Regions from separate parts of the Ruegeria sp. P8 genome, predicted to be linked through region 2. Evidence: riboswitches for the same ligand, from Rfam matches in the RefSeq annotation. Region 2 holds a riboswitch; each other region holds the start of a gene.

Region 1 (4,306 bases), on a different contig from region 2:
CACATCCGGGTCAGAACCCGCATCGGCAAAGCCTCGGCCATGTGCTGGCCCCGTGTGCGTTCGTCGGGGGAAACCGTCGGGTCTTCGGCCGCGTCAGGTGTGATCTTTACGACGGACACCCAATGCGTGATTTCGGCCAGATCGCGCAGCACGGCCAGAGGGTCCGCGCCTTCCGCATATTGCCCGCTCAGTTCAGTAAGCGCCCCTGCCGCGTCACCGCGCAGGATCATGTCCATCAGGTCCAGAACGCGACCACGATCCGCCAGACCCAGCATCGCACGGACCTGATCGGCGGTCGTCTCGCCAGCCCCGTGTGAAATTGCCTGATCCAGCAGTGAGGTCGCGTCGCGGGCCGACCCTTCTGCAGCGCGGGTGATCAGCGCCAGTGCGTCGTCGGCGATCTGCGCGCCCTCGGCCCCGGCGATCTTGCGCAGCAGACCGATCATGTCTTCGGGCTCGATCCGGCGCAGGTCAAAGCGCTGACACCGCGACAGAACCGTGACCGGCACTTTGCGAATCTCGGTGGTCGCGAAGATGAATTTCACATGTGCGGGCGGTTCCTCGAGCGTCTTGAGCAGCGCGTTGAATGCGCTGGTCGAGAGCATGTGAACCTCGTCGATGATGTAGATCTTGTAGCGTGCACTGGCGGCGCGATAGCGGACACTGTCGATGATCTCGCGGATATCGTTGACGCCGGTACGGCTGGCCGCATCCATTTCCATCACATCGACATGGCGACCTTCCATGATTGCGACGCAATGCTCGCACTGACCGCAAGGCTCGGTTGTCGGCCCTCCGGTTCCATCCGGCCCGATGCAGTTCATGCCTTTGGCGATGATCCGCGCCGTGGTGGTTTTTCCCGTTCCGCGAATGCCGGTCATGATAAAGGCCTGCGCAATCCGGTCGGCCTCGAAGGCGTTTTTTAGGGTGCGCACCATAGCATCTTGACCCACCAGGTCGGCAAAGGTTTCCGGGCGGTATTTGCGGGCGAGAACCTGATAGGCGGGGCTGGGCGTGTCTGTCATGTCTTCTCGCTCGGATTCGGTGCTTCGGCACAGCGTAGTGGCGGCGGCAGTCCGCGTCCACTGTGGGGCGCGATGATTTTTTGTTTCAGGAACGGGCTGGTTTCCAACTAAACTGGACCAGCGGATTTAATGACTCATTTCTTAAAGAGTACCTTGGGGGAGGACGCACTTCATGTCGCAGTTGGTCATCTTTGCTCTGCAGGTCGGAGGCGGGACGCTTGCCCTTACTTCAATGCCCGGTCGTGGCGGGGATTACGCCACCGATCTGGATACGATTGCGGCGTGGAAACCGGGCCTTGTGATTTCAATGACGACGGATGTCGAAATGCTTCAGGATGGCGCGCAGCACTTTGGCAGCGACATCCAAAGCCGGGCCAGCCGGTGGGTTCACCTGCCGATCGAAGATTTTGGAGCGCCAACGCAAGCGGTTCAGAAGGCCTGGCCAGAGGTCAGCGCCACGGCCCGACATGCACTGTCGGGTGGTGGCCGGGTCCTAGTGCACTGCCGTGGGGGGTGCGGCAGGTCCGGGATGATTGTTCTGCGACTGATGGTTGAATGCGGTGAACGCGCCAGTGACGCACTGAACCGCCTGCGGGCCGTACGCCCGTGCGTTGTCGAAACCGATGCGCAGCTGGCCTGGGCGTCCCGGATCACGCCGGCACAGGTGGAAGTGGGATCAAGCTGAAAGCTGCTGGGGTGCGTAACCGGATTTCGGGGGTCGGATCGTTGAAACCTCGATCATGGCGCAAGGCGGGTTCGCGACAATGCCCGCGGGCAGCGTTCTGAATTTAGGTCCGAAGATCAAATCGGCATAGGCATCCAGGCCCCGAATTGCTGTATCAGGGTGCGCCCCGCAGAAAACGCGAACGCTGTCGGATCGCGCTCGGATCGTTGCCATGCACCCTTCTGCGCAATGTGACAGCGCGCTGTTGCCTTCAAATTCGAAATCCTCGCTGGTGGCCGAAACCGCCTGCGCCATGGCTTCGGAAATCGAGCGGGCCAGTCGCGCCAAAGCCGGGCAGGTTTTGCCCGTCCGCTGGCACACAGTTGCGCTGTATTCGTGTGATTTTGTCTTCCAGATCATCCTGCGCCCTCCGCGCGTGGTGGGCTGGATATTGGGGCAGGTGGGACAGCATCTGGCTGTCAGGACCTGCCCGGACACCCCGCCCGAGTTTCGGTTTCAGTTCCGATGGCAGGTCTCCTGACTTGCGGGTCATTGCTCTGCCGACCTTCCCAGCCCATGGGCCAGTGGTATTTCGGCATTGCTTACCGCTTACAGTTGCGGGGGCAGTCGCGGACTTGGTTGATATCTGTGTGACCAGACAAACCGCACCGTGTTCCCTTTTCATCCCGACCTCTTGTGGGGGCCGGAAACCATCACACAACCGCTAGCGCCTGATCGCGTTCCGAGTCAAGCCGATCTTTAGGCCGGACGTTTGGTCATGCTGGATGCGGTTTACGTTCCGGCTTAGTTTCGTCGGCATCGAAGGCAGGCAAACCATTGTTTCAGCGAAAGCCGGGGATCATGTTGGATACGGAACAGACGGTGTTGATCGAAGATTTCCGCTTTCCGTCAGGGTCCGTGCCCTTGTCGGCGCGGCTGTACCGGCCAGTGGGTGAGCCGGAAACCGTTGTCGTATTTAACAGTGCCACGGGTGTGCCGCGTGACTATTATCAACACTTTGCGCGATGGCTGGCTACCGAGCGGGGGATAGCTTGCCTGACCTATGACTATCGGGACTACGGGCTTTCTTTGGTCGGCCGCCTGAAAGACGCAACTGCAACAATGGCGGATTGGGCGTTGATCGACATGCCAGCGGCACGGGCCGAAATGCGCAGGCGGTTTCCAAAGGCGCAGCAGTGGACCATCGGCCATTCGGTCGGTGCGATGCTGGGGCCGGTGCAGCCGGATATCGACCAGATCGACCGAATGATCGGTGTGTGTTCGGGGCTGGTGACTTTGAAAGATCACCCATGGCCCTATCGGGGGTTGGCAGGGCTGTTCTGGTATGGCCATGCACCGCTGATGGTGCGGGCGCTTGGGTATCTGCCCGGCAAAGCGATCGGGTTTGGTTCGGACCTGCCCGCCTCGGTCTACTGGCAATGGCGCAAATGGTGTACAGCACCTCTTAGCTACATTCCCGAGATCGGGCAGAATTTGCCTGATGCGCATTGGGGCAGTTCTGGAACACCTGTGGATCTGTTCACGTTCGAAGATGACCAGATGGCTCCGCCCGAGGCAGTTTGGCGCCTTGCCGATCTGTACGGCCCCGAGGCCAGACGCCACCTTCTGAAGCCTGCTGAATTCGGACTGCCGGAAATAGGCCATATCGGAGCATTTGCCCGTCGCAATGCAGCGGTCTGGCCGCGCCTGATCGCCTGATCAGACGCGACGCAGGTTTTCCTAACACCTTGCAGTTATGGCCGTTTGCGAAGTTTCTTGTCCTGCATGACACCGCGCACCATCTTGCCGAACGCCTTGTCCCGCGCCCGCGATTGGGCAACGGTTTCCGAGTTTCGCTGATCTTCACGCCGCAGCTTGCGCCAACGGTCCAGCCGCGCCGGATCAAGAACGCCTTCGTCGATTGCGTTCTGCACGGTACAGCCGGGCTCGGTCTCGTGCTGACAATCCGAAAAGCGACAGCTTTGGCCAAGCTCCGTGATGTCCGAGAACACGTTGTCGATCCCGTCCTGAGCGTCCAGCAAACGCAGTGCGCGCATTCCCGGCGTGTCGATCAGCCAGCCACCGTTACCCATCCCGTGCAACGCGCGCACCGTTGTCGTGTGTCTGCCCCGTGCGTCGTCTTCGCGAATTCCAGACGTGGCGAGGTTTTGATCCGTCATGGCGTTGCTGAGCGTCGTTTTGCCTACGCCCGACGACCCGACCAGCGCGCCGGTCTGGCCTTTGGGGCACCATGCCAGAACCTTTTCGACATCTGCCGGGTCCAGCGCATTGATCGCCAGCACCGACAGAAAAGGGTCCAGAGATTGCACTTGTCCCGAGAAACTGCCGGGGTCATCCGACTGGTCAGCTTTCGTCAGGACGACGACCGGATAACATCCGGCCTGATGCGCCAGCGCCAGATAACGTTCCAGCCGAGGCAGGTTGAAATCGGCGTTGCACGAGCTGACGATGAACAACACATCGACATTAGCGGCAATCAGTTGTGTTGTGGCACCTGTACCGGCAGCCCTGCGTTGCAGCAGGCTGCGCCGGTCCAGAAGGCGACGTACGCGGTATTCGGCGTCCGCAAGAATCCAATCCCCGACGGCATATGAAC
Region 2 (4,306 bases):
CTGGCCGCGCACCAGAATTACGGCAAAGGCAGGCGCACCGATCAGGGCGGTGACCACCCCAATCGGCAGAACCTGACCCGGGATGATGATGCGCGACACGATATCTGCGCCGATCAGGAAGACCGCTCCGATCAAGGCGGCGGTTGGGATAAGCCTGCGATGCCCCGGTCCCACAAGGAACCGGGCAGCATGAGGGATGACCAGCCCGACAAAGCCAATGGATCCGACGATAGAAACCATGACAGCTGTTGTAAGTGCGGTCGCAAAGATCAGGGTTGCCTGCACCCGACGTACCGATATGCCCAGCGAGGCCGCTGAATCAGAGCCGAAAATAAAGGCGTCCAGTGCTCTGGCGTGAAAGCGGCAAATGAGCCAACCGACAAGGGCCACCGGAATGGCCAGATACACATCCGGCCAGCGCACGCCGCTGAGGTTTCCCATCAGCCAGAACATGATCCCGCGCGCCTGATCGGCATTGGCGGATTTGGCGATGATGAAGGCCGTCAGCGCATTGAACAACTGAGACCCGGCAATTCCCGCCAGGACGATCTGTGCCGTCGCAGCCCGTCCGCCCCCTGCGCCAGCGGCTCGGGCCAGCAACGCGACAAAACCAAAAGCCAAAAGCGCGCCATTGAACGCGCCAAAAGACAGCGACAAGGCCCCCCCACCCAAACCAGCGATGGTTACAGCCACGGCACCCGTCGAGGCCCCGGCAGAAATGCCCAAAATGTAAGGGTCGGCCAACGGGTTGCGCAGCAAAGCCTGCAACACGACCCCTGCGACAGCCAGACCGGCACCGCAGGACGCAGCGACCAGAGCGCGAGGAATCCGGTAGCTCCAGATAATACCCTGATCAATTGGGTCTACAGGAAAGTCCGCTCCGGCCAGCTTGTTGGCCAGAACGGAGAGAACCAAATCGGGCGACAGAGAGGTTTCCCCGATCATCGCGCCCGCAAGAACCGCCGCAATCAACAATGGCACGGTAAGGCACGCAGCCTTGAAACCCTGCCGTAAAATTGCGGCGACCTTGTTCACAGGTTGTTTCCGATGGTATCCAGCTTCTCGGCCAGATCCTCCAGCGCCGGGATTGCGCGGATGGTGGCGTCCATGGCCTGCGCATCCATAATGACGATCCGGTCATTCTTGACCGCATCCATCTGGCTGGTCACCGGATCAGTGCGCAGGAACTCCAGCTTTTTCAGGTAGTCGTCCGCAGCAAAGCGACGGCGGTCCATCTTGGCGATAACAATCACCGTCGGATTGGCCTTGGCAATGGTTTCCCAGCCCACTGTTGGCCATTCTTCATCCGTCTCGACGACGTTGCGGATACCCAATTTACTCATCATGTATCCCGGTGCGCCTTTCTGTCCGGCCACAAACGGGTCGCTTTCCATTTCGGGAGAGGAAAACCAGAATACGGCTGACACATCGTCCAGCTTCACGGTTTGCGCCTTGGCGACGGCTGCGGCTTCGCGGGCCTTGTACTCGGCAACCAGCTCCGTGCCGCGTTCGGGCACATCAAAGGCTGCCGCCAGTTCTTCGATACCCTGATACAGCGTATCGGTTGAGAACGCTTGCAGGCGGGTGCCATCGCCGCCGACCGTATTGTCTTTGCCGACGCAATCTGCAGGCATTACGTACGTTGGAATGCCCAGTTCATGAAATTGCTCACGCGTGGCGACGATGCCCTCGGGTCCGACGTGCCATTCGTATTGCGCTGCGACCAGTCCCGGCCGCTTGGCAACCACGCTTTCAAAGCTGGGGTCATTATCTGCCAGACGCTCGACCTTGGCATTCACCTCGGCATATTCAGGCAGCACCTCGTTGAACCAGACCGAAGTTCCAAGAACCTGCTCGCCCAGACCCAGCGCATAAAGCACCTCGGTCGCGGCCTGGCCGACCGTGACTGACGACGTCACAGGCGCGTCAAACGTGACCGAGTGACCGCAGTTTTCGATGGTTAGGGGAAAGTTTCCTTCGGCGGCAGCGCTGGTAGCCAGCAAGGAAAGGCCAATCAGGCCAGTGCGTAGAAACATGACAATCGATCTCCATGTGTCAATGACCAGAGAACGGGTGAATGGGCATTTACCGAAGCAACAGACGCTTTTCTGCCTGCTGTAAGCGCAGAGTGGAATACAGCCCGCCCAGCGCGTTTCTTCGGCAACCTCCCCGGACAACCCCGCCCGGTGTGTTTCGGTTTCATACCGGCAGGTCTCCTGACTGACGGGTCTTTGTCTGTCCTGTCTTCCCAGACCCAAATGGCCCAGTGACGGAAATGGACAGCGCTCGCCGCCTACAGTTGCGGGGGCAGTTCCGGTTGGCACCAAAAGGCACCTCGGATTCCCTCTTAGCCACATCGGGACCGGTAAAACGCGGGTACCTTAACAGTTACCCTGCGGCAAGAAAAAACTCCGGGGTCTTTCCTATTTTCTCGCAAGAGCATGCACCTGCGCGTCTCAACATGGCGCTGATATCAGAAAAGCCGCTGAGAACGCGCCAAAATCCGGACCCAGATTCATAGTGTGTGATATTAGGGAAAATCATGGCTGGGGTGGTAGGATTCGAACCTACGATACACGGTACCAAAAACCGCTGCCTTACCACTTGGCTACACCCCAACGGTGAGCGGCTATCTACGATTGTTGATGGAAGGGTTCAAGAGCGTTTTGCAAAAAAAGCGAGCGCCGTAAAATTTTTTTGAAGGCCCCTCATTTGGTATCGATCAACACCGCTCCGGTACGGTTGCCTTCCTGTACCATCACATGGGCCGCAGCGCATTCTTCCAACGTAAAGACCTTGTGAGCAGGGCAGATCAATGCGCCATCAGTCAGTGCCTTGTGTAATGTCTTTATTGCGACGGCGCGCAAGTCCGCAGGCAGCAGGTAGATCAGGACCGCCTCGAGTGTCACGGCCTTGAACATCATAGGTCCAAAGGGAAAGACGGGCGTCATATTCCGGGCAGATCCATATGCGTTGATACGGCCGTTCTCGGCGATGACGGCAATGTTGGTGGCAAGGTTCCGTCCAAATTCGACATCGACGATTCGACCAATTGCACGTCCATCATTTGCGTCGAGGATCTGATCCGAAAGGTGTTCACCGGTGTAGTCGAGAACGACATCTGCACCAACTGCCTTGACCCGGTCAAAACTGCGGGCGCTGGCCGTTGCGATCACTTTGGCTCCGGCCCATTTGGCAAGTTGCACAGCCAGGTAACCGACAGTTCCCGCCCCGCCATGGATCAAAACGGTTTGCCCGCGCGGCGTGCCGCCCGAAAACACCGCATGGCATGCGGTTAGGCCGGGAATTCCAAGAATTGCCCCGGTTTCAAGTGACACCGTCTCGGGCAGTTCCACAGCCTGGGATTCGGGCAGGGTGATGTGGCTGGCAGCTGTACCGAATGCGCGCTGCCATTGCCCGTTCCAGATCCACACGCGCTGGCCAATCCGCGTCGCAGGTACACCATCGCCCACTGCTGTGATGACTCCAGCCCCGTCACTGTGCGGAACGATCAGTGGAAACGGAGGTTCTGTGACACCCGGTCGGGCCCCCGCGCGGGCCTTGATGTCCGAGGGGTTTACGCCGGAAAAGGACAGCTCGACCGTGACTTCACCCGGTCCAGGCGAATTCGGGGGAATACTCTGTATACGCAAGACATCGGCAGCGTCTCCGAAGGCTGAATAGGTGACTGCGCGCATAGGGTCCTCCGTTTAGGTCGAGTCAAGCGGCGATTGCGCTGGTAACTCAAACACCTTGTGGCGCTTTTTCAGGGCGATGCGCAACAGCGGATACCGGAAATTGTCTTTCGCCTATTCCCGAATTTCGGAAGAATCGACGCCCCAAAGGTTCGATTTCAGTGTCCAGCCACGGTATCCGCCGGCGGTGATCCTGCACCAGTCCAGCGAACAGGCTCCAAGGCGCGCCACCACTCCGGTCTCGAAATGGGCATTCACGGGCGAGGTCGGGTCGGGGCGGGCATAAACAGGCAGCATCTCGGATTCGATCAGCACCGTTCGGACGCCAGACAACAAGGCATAGTGAACCCAGCCACCCGCGCCGTCGCGGTCTTGGACCTTGCGCCAGTTGCCGTATTCGGCAGTGACCTGCAGCGGCATGCCACGCCTTTTGAATACCCAATCGATTCGGTGGGTTAGGGATGGTCCGCGCCGCACGTTCCCTTCGGCTGCCTTCATCGACACATATCGGGGCAGGGGCAGGTTGGTGACCGATCCGCGTTTGACTTCGGCATGTGCGGCGTAGGCACCGAACATGACCAGAAATGCGGAAACTACCGCCAAAGATCGGC
Region 3 (4,306 bases), on a different contig from region 2:
GGTCAGCAGGATACCCTTTGCGCCATCCAGAATGCAGGTTTCAATGGCCTGAACCTGAGTTTCGTGGTCGCCGTCGACTTTGCCGGCAAAGGCCTTCAGCGTCATGCCAAGCTCTTCGGCTTTAGCTGTGGCACCCTCTCTCATTTTAACAAAGAAAGGGTTGGTATCCGTCTTGGTGATCAGGCAAACGGTTTCACCTTCGGCCATTGCACTGCTTGCCATGGCCGTAACCGCCAGCGCCGTGGCGCCTGCAAGTTTCGCAAGTTTCATCGGTAGTCCTCCCAGTTTTCCCAATGCCCGTCCGGGCATACGTCTGATCGGGCGAAATCCGGCCCGATCGAACATGAAAACCATCACAAGATTCGAATTTTGAGTCAATAAATAAATCACTCTTATTTATTATTGACAGAAAGGAAGGGTTTCAACATTGTCGTCACGAAGGGGATGGCCGTGTCTGCAAACAACTCTTTGGACAATACCGCTGGCGTACGCGAGCCAGACATGCGCGGCACCAATCAAAGCGGAATGCGGGCCCGAAATGAACGGCTTGTCCTGTCACTGGTCCGGCGCCATCAGGCCCTTGCAAAATCTGAAATCGCGCGCATGACCGGGCTGTCGGCACAGACGGTTTCGGTCATCATGCGCCAGTTGGAAACCGATGGGCTGCTTCTGCGGGGTGAACCGATCCGGGGAAAAGTCGGGCAGCCCTCGGTTCCCATGCGCCTGAATCCGGATGGCGCGTATTTCTTCGGGCTCAAAGTCGGGCGGCGAAGTACCGAGCTGGTGCTGACGGATTTCCTTGGCAATGTCAGGCAACGCGAACGGCGGACTTATGATTTTCCGACGCCCGAGGCGACACTGAGCTTTTCCAAGGAAAGCCTCGACAAAGTGATGACGTCGCTGTCGCCCGAAGCGCGCAGCCGGATCGCGGGTCTTGGGATTGCGATGCCGTTCTACCTTTGGGACTGGGCACAGACATTGCAGGTTCCGCAGGAGAAAATGGATCCGTGGCGTGACGCGGACTTAAAAGGCGCGCTGGCCGCAAGCTATGACTTGCCGGTGTTCTTGCAGAACGACGCAACGGCCGCCTGCGGTGCCGAGCTGGTCTTTGGCCCGGCGGAAGGCCCACGAGATTTCCTGTATTTTTATGTGGGCTTCTTCATTGGGGGCGGGGTGGTTCTGAACGGCTCGATCTTTTCGGGGCGGGGAAACGCCGGTGCGCTTGGGCCATTGCCCGTGCCGGACGGCGCAGGCGGAGTGAAACCGTTGATAGATGTCGCCAGTCTTTATGTGCTGGAGCGCGTGACAGGTGAGAATGCCGCGACACCCGGTTCAATCTGGGAAACGACACAGCATTGGGACGTACCGGAATCCCACCTTGAGAACTGGCTGAAACAAGCGGCGCACGGGATCGCCCATGCCACAGTCTCGTCTTGCAGCCTGATCGACTTCGAATGTGTCAAGATTGATGGCTGGATGCCTGCTGATATCAAGGCGCGGCTGGTGGAACTGGTTGAGGTCGAACTATCCGACCTGAACCTGACCGGGCTTGAACGGCCTTTGGTGCTGGCGGGGACGGCAGGCCCGGATGCCCGCTCATTGGGGGCGGCCAGTTTGCCATTGTCGGAAAGATACCTGCTCGAAGGGTAGGTTCATTCCCGAAAACCCCGACCTTTATCCAAAGCGGATCCGCCGGAAAAAGGGCATTGCCCGCTAAACTTTTTGATAGCCAGCGCAAATGATCGTTGACGGATGCCGAAGAAGTCTGGCAAGCCGCTCGGCATGTTCGGTTCCGGGGCGTGCTCTGGAATCAAAAGGGAATGCGGTGCGGGCTTTGGCCCAATTCCGCAACTGCACCCGCAACTGTAAGCGGCGAGCAGGGCTGAAGTGCCACTGGAGTTAATCCGGGAAGGCCAGCCCAACGCTTTGACCCGCAAGTCAGGATACCTGCCGGACATGTGCCTTTGACAAGGGCACTCCTAATCGGCGACGGGATGTGCGTCGGAGCAGGATGCTTGAAAAAGCAGCTTAGCTTGGACATCCCCGCAGTCAAAACGCATCTCGTACCGGGATTGGTACGATGGGACAAGGACGACTATTGATGACCAAGCTGCTTTCCGCAGCCGCTGTGGCGATAGCGCTTCCAGCGATGGCAAATGCTCATTTCCTGCTGGAATACACCGCTGAAACCATGATCGACGCACCGGGGAATGTTCCGGTCAAGCTGATCTTTTGGCATCCGTTCTCGAACGGGCATGTCATGGATCTGGACAAGCCGCAGGAATTCTACGTGATCCACAACGGTCAGAAAACCGATCTGCTGGATACCCTGGAACCCGTACGTTTCACCGGTGGCGAAAACGAAGGCGCGGCATTCAAGGGTTATGTTCCCGTCAAACGGTCGGGCGACTATGTGCTGGTGACAGTTCCCCAGCCCTATTATGAGGAATCCGAGGATATCTATATCCAGCAGATCGCCAAGGCATTCCTGAACCGCAACGAACTGCCGACCGACTGGATGAACCCGGTGGGCCTGCCGGTTGAGATCATCCCGCTCAACAAACCAACCAACATCATCGCGGGTTCGACGTTTACAGGTCGGGTTATGGCCGAAGGCCAACCGGTTGTGGGTGCCGAGATCGAGATCGAGTACATGGCCGCAGAACCAGACATGGAAAGCGCGGCCGCCTCGGCCCCGACCGTCTCGCCGATGCCGGGTGGTGCATTGGTCGCAACTTCGGATGATAACGGGTATTTCACGTTTGGCGTTCCAAAAGCCGGATATTGGGGATTTGCGGCGCTCGGTGCCGGTCCTGTGACCGAACACAACGGCAAAGAACTCAGCCAGGACGCGGTCATCTGGATCCGCGCCTGGGATTTGGAGTAACCGTAGATGCACATCGTTGACGGAGCCTTGTCCAACCCGGTCGTGATCGGCGGAGCCGTCGCTGCAGCGGGTGGGATTGCCATGGGCCTCAGGTCGCTGAATCTTGATCGCATTCCAACAGCGGGGGTGCTGTCTGCCAGCTTTTTCGTGGCATCGCTGATCCATGTGCCGATTGGCCCTTCGTCAGTGCATCTGATCCTCAACGGAATGGCCGGGCTTTTGTTGGGCTGGGCCGCATTCCCGGCCCTGTTCGTCGGGCTTTTGCTGCAAGCCGTCTTCTTTGGCTTTGGCGGGTTGACGGTATTGGGGATCAACACCCTGAACATCGCGTTGCCCGCGGTTTTGGCCGGGCTGATCTTTGGCCGCCTGATCGCCCATGGCTCACCTCTGCAAGGTGCGATATGGGGCGGGGTCGGCGGTGCCTTTGCCATCGCCGCCACAACCGGCATGGTTGCGTTTTCACTGGCCTTGTCCGGGGATGCATTCCTGCCAGCGGCCAAGCTTGTTTTCTTTGCGCATATTCCTGTCATGGCGATCGAGGCGATCCTGACCGGGTTCGCGGTTTTGCTGGCGCGCAAGGTCAAGCCCGAGCTGTTTGTCAAAGGAGCGGTCGCGTGAGGTACCTGGCGATCATTCTGGCGCTGTGCTGCGCACCCGTACCTGCCTTGGCGCATAAGGTCATCGCCGGAGTGTTTGAATCCGGTGACGCCATCGAAGGCGAAATCGGCTTTTCCAACGGTGACATGGCAAGCGGGGCCGAGGTCATCGTCAACGGCCCGGACGGAGCCGAGCTGGGCCGTATCGTAACAGATGCAGACGGGTTCTTTATCTACACGCCAAACGCGCCGGTGGCCCATACTTTCTTTGCAAACCTTGGTGCCGGGCATGTGGCCGAGGTCACCATGCCCGCTGCGGATGTCGCCCGGATCATGGGCGTTGAAGCGGAACCCGACACCGCGCCGACAAACGCACCTGCCCAGACAGCGGCGGTGCTCAGCGATGAACAACAACAGGTCATTGCCAGGGCCGTGCGGGATGAGCTGCGCCCGCTGCGTCGGGAAATAGCGGCTTACCGCGAACAAAATGACCTGCAAACTGTTCTGGGTGGGATCGGATATATCGTCGGTCTGTTTGGTCTGGGCTTTTACTTTGCGGCACGCCGCAAGCTGGCGGCCTGATGGCGCACGTTCTGGGGCAACAGGAAAACACGCTGGCCAAAGCGGGCGCGCAGCGGCGCGGCGCGATCAACCCGCTTGATCCAAGGATGCGGATCGTCATGGCGGTTGTCTTCGCGGTGGTGACTGTGGCGGTGTCCTCGCTGACAGCACTGTGCGGGGCTCTGGCGGTGTCCCTTTCGCTTCTTGCCGCGTCGCGTCTGCCCTGGCGGAAAACGTTGAAACGCATGGCCATGATGGATGG

What was found. Region 2 has a riboswitch for cobalamin ahead of ACR0BZ_RS01060 (ABC transporter substrate-binding protein). Riboswitches for the same ligand answer to the same signal wherever they lie in the genome.
Region 1: another riboswitch for cobalamin. It lies ahead of ACR0BZ_RS17460 (hypothetical protein); the one in region 2 lies ahead of ACR0BZ_RS01060 (ABC transporter substrate-binding protein).
Region 3: another riboswitch for cobalamin. It lies ahead of ACR0BZ_RS18150 (DUF4198 domain-containing protein); the one in region 2 lies ahead of ACR0BZ_RS01060 (ABC transporter substrate-binding protein).

What each region holds. Positions count from the first base shown of each region.
Region 1 is NZ_JBQERC010000020.1:8,356-12,661, forward strand. It holds gene ACR0BZ_RS17450 (DNA polymerase III subunit gamma/tau) at 1-1,025, opposite strand, end outside; gene ACR0BZ_RS17455 (protein-tyrosine phosphatase family protein) at 1,198-1,710, shown strand; gene ACR0BZ_RS17460 (hypothetical protein) at 1,702-2,109, opposite strand; cobalamin riboswitch at 2,200-2,418, opposite strand; gene ACR0BZ_RS17465 (alpha/beta hydrolase family protein) at 2,551-3,408, shown strand; gene rsgA (ribosome small subunit-dependent GTPase A) at 3,444-4,306, opposite strand, start outside.
Region 2 is NZ_JBQERC010000001.1:211,523-215,828, forward strand. It holds gene ACR0BZ_RS01055 (FecCD family ABC transporter permease) at 1-981, opposite strand, end outside; gene ACR0BZ_RS01060 (ABC transporter substrate-binding protein) at 1,032-2,036, opposite strand; cobalamin riboswitch at 2,190-2,382, opposite strand; tRNA gene ACR0BZ_RS01065 (tRNA-Gln) at 2,544-2,618, opposite strand; gene ACR0BZ_RS01070 (NADPH:quinone reductase) at 2,709-3,698, opposite strand; gene ACR0BZ_RS01075 (SH3 domain-containing protein) at 3,810-4,271, opposite strand.
Region 3 is NZ_JBQERC010000023.1:14,373-18,678, reverse strand. It holds gene ACR0BZ_RS18160 (substrate-binding domain-containing protein) at 1-270, opposite strand, end outside; gene ACR0BZ_RS18155 (ROK family transcriptional regulator) at 445-1,650, shown strand; cobalamin riboswitch at 1,771-1,969, shown strand; gene ACR0BZ_RS18150 (DUF4198 domain-containing protein) at 2,102-2,887, shown strand; gene cbiM (cobalt transporter CbiM) at 2,894-3,505, shown strand; gene ACR0BZ_RS18140 (cobalt ABC transporter permease) at 3,502-4,065, shown strand; gene cbiQ (cobalt ECF transporter T component CbiQ) at 4,065-4,306, shown strand, end outside.